2 linked regions of the Variovorax paradoxus genome follow. Each later gene encodes a partner of the first gene's protein in a complex. Links are inferred from orthologs where the notes say so. Each region holds a gene or a part of one and is shown on either strand. Other genes may lie near its edges.

Region 1 (4,371 bases):
CAGCTGCACGCCGACCTGGAAAGCGCGGTAGCGCTGGCCGGGTGCCGGCGGTTCCCACTGGCTGGTGAAGTCGTTCAAACCTTCGATGGCCACCGGCTTGCTGCCGGCGCGGCGCGTCGACGGCATCGCAGCAAGCGCGGCATCGCCCGAGGCCAGGCCTTCGAGCGAAATGGGCGCGATGACATCGATCAGCGGATCGAGCCCGCCGCGGCGCTCGCCCGTGGGCACGGGCACGCCGCTGGGCGCGGGCAGGTCGGGATCGAACAGTGGCTCGTGGCGGTCGCTGCCGGCCACCTGGCTCGGATCGGCATGGAGCATCGGCTCCACGCCGCCGTCGCTGCCGCCGGCCAGCGCGCGTTCGGCTTCGGCCAAGGCGACATCGACCGCGTCGGGTTGGCGCGGCGCATTGCGGCGCGACATCAGGGTGTTGTAAGCCACGACGGCCGCGAGAACGAGGCCGCCGAGGATCGCCAGGGCGAGGGTGAGATTGCTCATGCGCGCCTGCCTTATGCCGCTTCGACCATCGAGGCCGCCGACTCCATGTCGACCGCAACGATGCGCGACACGCCCTGCTCCTGCATCGTCACGCCGATCAGCTGTTCGGCCATTTCCATGGCGATCTTGTTGTGGCTGATGAAGAGGAACTGGGTTTCACGGCTCATGGCGGTCACGAGTTTGGCGTAGCGTTCGGTGTTGGCGTCGTCCAGCGGCGCGTCCACTTCGTCCAGCAGACAGAAAGGCGCCGGGTTGAGTTGGAAGATGGCGAACACAAGCGCAATGGCTGTGAGCGCCTTCTCGCCGCCCGAGAGCAGGTGGATGGTCTGGTTCTTCTTGCCGGGCGGCTGCGCGAGCACCTGCACGCCGGCATCGAGGATTTCGTCGCCGGTCATCACGAGGCGCGCATTTCCGCCGCCGAACAGCTCGGGGAACATGCGGCTGAAGTGCTCGTTGACGATCTTGAAGGTGCCGCCGAGCAGGTCGCGTGTTTCGGCGTCGATCTTGCGAATGGCGTCTTCGAGCGTGCCGATGGCTTCGTTCAGGTCGGCCGACTGCGCGTCGAGAAAGATCTTGCGTTCGCTCGCAATGGCGAGTTCGTCGAGCGCGGCGAGGTTGACGGCGCCGAGCGCGACCACTTCGCGGTTCAGCCGGTCGATTTCGCTTTGCAGGCCGGTCAGGCGCACCTTCTCGGTCTCGATCGATTGCGCGACCGCTTCGAGGTCGGCACCGGCGTCGTCCAGGAGCTGCTGGTACTGCTCGACACCCAGGCGCGCAGCCTGTTCCTTGAGCTGGAACTCGGTGATGCGCTGGCGCAGCGGATCGAGTTCGCGCTCCAGCTGCAGCCGGCGCTCGTCGCTGGCGCGCAGCTTGAGCGTGAGGTCGTCGTACTGGCTGCGAGCGGCGCCCAAGGCGGTCTCGCGCTCCAGCTTGAGCGACAGCGCATCCTGCAGGCCGGCTTGCGCGGCGGCATCCGACAGGCGACTCAGCTCGGCGCGGGCGCGCTCGTCTTCATCGGTGAGCGCCACGATCTGTTGCGCGGCGGTTTCGATGCTGCGGTTCAGTTCGCCGCGGCGCGCTTCGAGCGTGCGCTGCGAGAAGGTGGCTTCCTGTGCCTGCCGCTCGAGGCTGCGATGCTGCTCGCGGCTGGCCGTGAGCGCGCGGCCGGCTTCGATGACGCGCTCGTCGAGCTGCGCATGGCGTTCCTGGCTGTCGGCCAGCTGCATGTCGAGCTCTTCGAAGCGGCCTTCGGCGGCGATGCGTTTTTCTTGCAGTTCTTCGAGTTGCGCATCGACCTCGCCGAGGTCGGCGGCCAGCTGCTGGCTGCGCGCGCGGGTCTGTTCGGCAAGCTGCGTCATGCGCAGTGTCTCGACCTGCAGTTCATGGGCGCGCGACTGCGTTTCGGCGGCTTCCCGGCGCGCCGCGACAAGGCGCTGCGCAGCGTCGCCGTAGGCGGCTTCGGCGCGGACCAGCGCGGTGCGCGCCTCTTCGTTGATGAGCGTCTGGGCTTTGAGCTGGCGCTCGAGGTTTTCCATTTCCTGCTGACGGGCCAGGAGGCCGGCCTGCTCGGAATCGGGCGCGTAGAAGTTCACGCTGTGCGACGACACGGCGTGGCCGCTGCGCACGTAGATCACTTCGCCGGGCTGCAAGGTGGCTCGCTGGGCGAGCGCTTCTTCGAAAGTCTCGGCCGTGAAGCAGCCGTGCAGCCAGTCGTTCAGCAGCGCTTGCTGGCCGGCGTCGTTCAGGCGCAGCAGGCTCGACAGCTTGGGCAGTGCGCCCGCGCCCTGCGGCACGCCGGCGGCAGGTGGGCTGTAGAAGGCCAGCTTGGCGGGCGGCGCGTCGTTGCCGAAGGCACGCACCATGTCGAGCCGGCTGACTTCGAGCGCACCCAGGCGCTCGCGCAGTGCGGCTTCGAGTGCGCTCTCCCAGCCCTGTTCGATGTGAATGCGGCTCCACAGGCCTTGCAGGCCGTCGAGGCCGTGCTTGGCGAGCCAGGGCGCGAGCTTGCCGTCGGTCTTGACCTTCTCTTGCAGCGCGCGCAGCGCTTCGAGGCGGGCCGAAAACTCGGCGTGGCGAGCGCCCTCGGTGTTGACGGCCTGCTGCTTGGCGCGACGGTCTTCGTCGAGCTGCGGCACGGCTTCCTGCAATTCCTGCAGGCGGGCATCGGATTCGCTGGCGGCTTCTTGCGCCGCAGCCAGCTGCTCCTGCATTTCGGTCAGCCGGTCTTCGTCGGGCGCAGCCAGTGCGTTCTGGTCGGCGCGCAGGCGCTCGCTGCGCAGCGTGAGCTGGCGGCTCTGGTCTTCGATGTTGCGCTGGTCGGCGGCCAGCACCTGGATCTGCTGCTGCACCTGCGACACCGTGGCGCGCTGGGTGTTGGCTTCGTTCTGCGCGCGCTGCACGGCCTCTTCGAGGTCGGGCAGGCGCGCGTCGTGCTCTTCGAGCTGCGCGGCCAGCAGGATGGCCTGCTCCTCGGCGTCGACGCCGGCACCGGCCAGCGTCTCGATCTCGGCTTCGGCTTCTTCGCGGCGGCGGCCCCACTGGCCCATCTGTTCGCGCAGCTGCACCAGGCGTTGCTCTACGCGCTGGCGGCCTTCGACCACGAAGCGGATTTCGCCTTCGAGCCGGCCGACTTCGGCGCTGGCTTCGTACAGCTTGCCCTGCGCCTGGTTCACCAGGTCGCCGGCACCGTAGTGGGCCTGACGCACGGTTTCAAGTTCGGACTCGATGCGGCGCAGGTCGGCGGTGCGCGATTCGAGGTCGTTGATGGCCTTTTCCGAATCGGCCTTGATCTTGGCCTGGTCGGCGTCGCTTTCGCCGCGCTTGAGAAACCACAGTTGGTGCTGCTTCTTCGTGGCATCGCCCTGCAGCGCGTTGTAGCGCGCCGCCACCTCGGCCTGCTTCTCGAGCTTTTCGAGGTTGGCGTTGAGCTCGCGCAGGATGTCTTCGACGCGCGTGAGGTTCTCGCGCGTGTCGCCCAGGCGGTTCTCGGTTTCGCGGCGGCGCTCCTTGTACTTGGAGACACCCGCGGCTTCTTCGAGGAACAGGCGCAGTTCCTCGGGCTTGGACTCGATGATCCGGCTGATCGTGCCTTGGCCGATGATGGCGTAGGCGCGCGGCCCGAGGCCGGTACCCAGGAACACGTCCTGCACGTCGCGACGGCGCACCGGCTGGTTGTTGATGTAGTAGCTGCTGGTGCCGTCGCGCGTGAGCACGCGGCGCACGGCGATTTCGGTGAACTGGTTCCACTGCCCGCCGGCGCGGTGGTCGGCGTTGTCGAACACCAGTTCGACGCTCGAACGGCTGGCCTGCTTGCGCGTGGTCGTGCCGTTGAAGATCACGTCCTGCATCGACTCGCCGCGCAGTTCCGACGCACGCGACTCGCCGAGCACCCAACGCACGGCATCCATGATGTTCGACTTGCCGCAGCCGTTCGGCCCCACCACCCCGACCAGTTGGCCCGGCAGCAGGAAGTTGGTGGGTTCGGCGAACGACTTGAAGCCCGAGAGCTTGATGGAGTTAAGACGCACGACTTGTCGCCCTGCCTTGGCTTAGCGCCAAGGTATTGATTTGTAAGGAAAATTGCACGGGCCCGCAGCTTGAAGCGGGCCGCCGCCCCAGCGGTGGATGATAACGTCAGGGCATGAGTGATTCCCTGGCTTCTCCCCTCGCGGCGCGACGCACCTGCCTGCTGGCAGGCACCGCGGCCGCCCTGCTCGCACCGCTGGCGCTGGCGGGCTGTTCATCCCTTCGATCCACCGAGCGCGCCGAACCCTACGGCAACCAGGAGTGGCTGCAATCCGCCACCAACCGCATCGCCAATCTGTCGCTGCGCGACAACCTGCAGTCGGTGCGGCGCGTACAGACCACGCTGTACCG
Region 2 (3,266 bases), 1.9 Mb from region 1 along the record:
CCCAGGCGGGCAGCGCGGCGCGTTCGCGCGACGGCGCCTGCGCAATGGCGTCGGCCGCGGCGCGCGCGAACACCATGCACTCGACCAGCGAGTTGCTGGCCAGCCGGTTGGCGCCATGCAGGCCGGTGCAGGCGGTTTCGCCGATGGCGTACAGGCCCGGGATGTCGGTGCGGCCGGCCAGGTCGCTGAGCACGCCGCCGCAGGTGTAGTGCGCGGCGGGCACGACGGGAATCGGCTCGCGCGTGATGTCGATGCCCAATTCGAGGCAGCGCGCCAGGATGTTGGGGAAGTGTTCTTTCAGGAACGCGGGCGGCTGGTGCGAGATGTCGAGGTAGACGCAGTCGAGCCCGTGCTTCTTCATCTCGAAGTCGATGGCGCGGGCCACCACGTCGCGCGGTGCGAGTTCGGCGCGTTCGTCATGCGTTGGCATGAAGCGCGTGCCGTCGGGCAATTTCAGCAGGCCGCCTTCGCCGCGCACCGCCTCGCTGATCAGGAACGACTTGGCGTGCGGGTGGTACAGGCAGGTCGGGTGGAACTGGATGAACTCCAGGTTCGACACCCGGCAGCCCGCGCGCCAAGCGGCGGCAATGCCGTCGCCGGTGGCGGTGTCGGGGTTGGTGGTGTACAGGTACACCTTGCCCGCGCCGCCGGTCGCCAGGATGGTGTGCGGCGCGCGGAAGGCCAGCACCTCGTCGGTCTCGTCGTCCAGCGCGTACAGGCCCTGGCACGACGGATCGGCCAGGCCGAGCTTGGGGCCGGTGACCAGGTCGACCAGCGTGTGGTGCTCGAACAGCGTGATGTTGGGTGTGCGGCGTACCCGCTCGATCAGCACCTGCTGCACGGCTGCGCCGGTGGCGTCGGTCACGTGCACGATGCGGCGCTGGCTGTGGCCGCCTTCGCGCGTGAGGTGCAGGTCGCCGCCTTCTTCCGAAAAGGGCACGCCCAGTTCGCGCAGCCAGCCGATGGCCTGCGGCGCGCCCTCGACCACGAAGCGCGTGGCTTCGGGGTCGCACAGGCCGGCGCCGGCGACCAGCGTGTCTTCCACGTGGGCGTCGAAGCTGTCGCCCGCCGCCAGCACAGCCGCGATGCCGCCCTGCGCCCAGGCGCTGGAGCCGTCGTTCAGCGCGCGCTTGGTGAGCACGGCCACGCGGTGCGTGGGGGCCAGGTGCAGCGCGGCGGAGAGGCCGGCGAGGCCGCTGCCGACGATGAGGACGTCGAAGTCACGTACGGCAGAAGTCACAGGCGTGGAAACCGGTTGGGTCAGGCGGGCGAATAGGCCAGTCGGACGTAAATAGGGGCGAAGGCCTCGGCCTGCGTGATGTCGATCAGCGTCTCTTTCGCGAGCTCGAGCATCGCGATGAAGGTGACGATCAGCACGGGCACGCCGCGCGAGACGTCGAAGAGCTTTTCGAACTCGACGAAACGCTGGCCCTGCAGGTGGCGCAGCACGATGCTCATGTGCTCGCGCACGTTGAGCTCTTCGCGCGAGATCTTGTGGTGCTGCACGAGCTTGGCGCGCTTCATGATGTCGGCCCACGCATCGCGCAGTTCGACCACGTCGACGTCGGGAAAGCGCGGCTTGATCGACTGCTCGATGTAGACCTGCGCCTTCCAGAAGTCGCGCCCGTAGGTCGGCAGCGCGCTGATGGCGGCGGCCTGCAGCTTGGTCTGCTCGTACTCCATGAGCCGGCGAACCAGCTCGGCGCGCGGGTCTTCAGCCTCTTCGCCGTCGGCCACCTTCTTGGGCGGCAGCAGCATGCGCGACTTGATCTCGATCAGCATCGCGGCCATCAACAAATATTCGGCCGCGAGTTCGAGGTTGGTCTGGCGGATCTCGTCGACGTAGCTCAGGTACTGCCGCGTGAGTCCCGCCATCGGGATGTCGAGGATGTTGAAGTTCTGCTTGCGGATCAGGTACAGCAACAGGTCGAGCGGGCCCTCGAAGGCCTCCAGAAAAACCTGCAGCGCCTCGGGCGGGATGTACAGGTCTTTCGGCATCGCGAACAGCGGCTCGCCGTAGAGCCGGGCCAGGGCGACCTGGTCGACGACCTCGGGCATGCTGGCCACGATCGTGCCGTTGTCCTCGTCTGCGCTCATGAGGCGGTTGCTATTAACTTAATAGCTGTGCGCGCACGCGGGGCGGCGGGATGCCGGGTGGGCACCATTCACTTGGGTTGGGTCTGGTAGACGTACGGCTGCATCGGCACGCGGGCTTCGCTGTACTCCTCGAGCAGGCTGCGGTCGAGGTGCTTGTCCCAGAGCAGGGCGCGGCCGGCGCGCTGTTCGGCTTCCAGCGTCGGCTTCTTTTCCTTCATCTCCTCGATGAAGTTCGTGATCTCGGAGGTGTAGTGGGGGCGACGGAAGATAGACATAGACTGGACCTTTATCGCTCGAATTTTACCGGGGACCGCATGCAACGATTCCAGAAGGCCCGGATCGGCCTCATGACAGGACTGCTGGCAGTACTCATCGGGCTCGCGGGCTGCGATCCGCAGCGCATCAGCGAGCTCGAAGAAGGCGTCTCGACCGAAGCCGACGTGCGCGCGCGCTTCGGCGAACCCGAGAACGTCTGGGACGTGCCCAACGGCCGCGTCCTGGAGTTCAACCGCCAGCCGCAGGGTCAGAAGAATTACATGATCACCATCGGCGCCGACGGCAAGATGAGCGCGCTGCGCCAGGTGCTCACGCCCGAGAACTTCGCCAAGGTGCAGCCCGGCATGATGATGGAAGACCTGCGCAAGCTGCTCGGCAAGCCCGCCAAGGTCACGCCCTATGCGCTCAAGCGCGAGACCGAATGGGAATGGCGCTGGGTGCAGCCGCCCAGCTCGGCGATGGTCTTCACTGCCACGCTGAACGACGACCAGCGCGTGGTGCGCAGCGGCTCGTCGCCCGACCGGGGCACCGAAGCGCCGTAACGCAGCGGTCAGGCGCCGTGCGACGCGCCGGGCTGGCCCGTCGTCAATTCCTCGGCAAAGCCTGAACGCTCCAGCACCTCGAGCGGCTGCGGCTGCAGCGACTCGATGCGGAGCAGCCCGTCGCGCGCCAGTACCGCCCGGTGCAGCTGCCGCAGCGCGTCGACGCCGGTGGCATCGATGTAGATCAGGTGCGTGGCGTCGAGCACCACCGTCATGCCGCGCGGTGCGCGCTCCGCGGCGTTCACTGCTTCGTCGAGCTTGGCCGCCGCGCCGAAGAACATGGCGCCGTACAGCCGGTAGGTGAGCACCGGCGGCTGCAAGGTCACGAGTTCGACGCTGAACAGCCCGCTC

The links.
Region 2: the proteins of smc (region 1) and GFK26_RS33360 are in contact, whole or in part, in a crystal structure (PDB 3ZGX), measured with the Bacillus subtilis proteins. The link is inferred for Variovorax paradoxus from one-to-one orthologs.

The regions. Positions count from the first base shown.
Region 1 is NZ_CP045644.1:5,267,472-5,271,842, reverse strand. The notes cover bases 307-4,371. They hold smc (chromosome segregation protein SMC), read right to left. Parts: upstream 4,023-4,371; coding sequence 507-4,022; downstream 307-506. Other genes in these bases: GFK26_RS24315 (hypothetical protein), read left to right, coding at 4,136-4,371; GFK26_RS24325 (cell division protein ZipA C-terminal FtsZ-binding domain-containing protein), read right to left, coding at 307-495. In the rest of the region: more of GFK26_RS24325, read right to left, coding at 1-306. UniProt on the Bacillus subtilis protein: Required for chromosome condensation and partitioning.
Region 2 is NZ_CP045644.1:7,174,304-7,177,569, reverse strand. The notes cover bases 180-3,139. They hold GFK26_RS33360 (segregation and condensation protein A), read right to left. Parts: upstream 2,098-3,139; coding sequence 1,261-2,097; downstream 180-1,260. Other genes in these bases: GFK26_RS33345 (SulP family inorganic anion transporter), read right to left, coding at 2,924-3,139; GFK26_RS33350 (outer membrane protein assembly factor BamE), read left to right, coding at 2,412-2,915; GFK26_RS33355 (DUF3460 family protein), read right to left, coding at 2,166-2,372; nadB (L-aspartate oxidase), read right to left, coding at 180-1,240. Outside these bases: more of nadB, read right to left, coding at 1-179; more of GFK26_RS33345, read right to left, coding at 3,140-3,266. UniProt on the Bacillus subtilis protein: Participates in chromosomal partition during cell division. May act via the formation of a condensin-like complex containing Smc and ScpB that pull DNA away from mid-cell into both cell halves.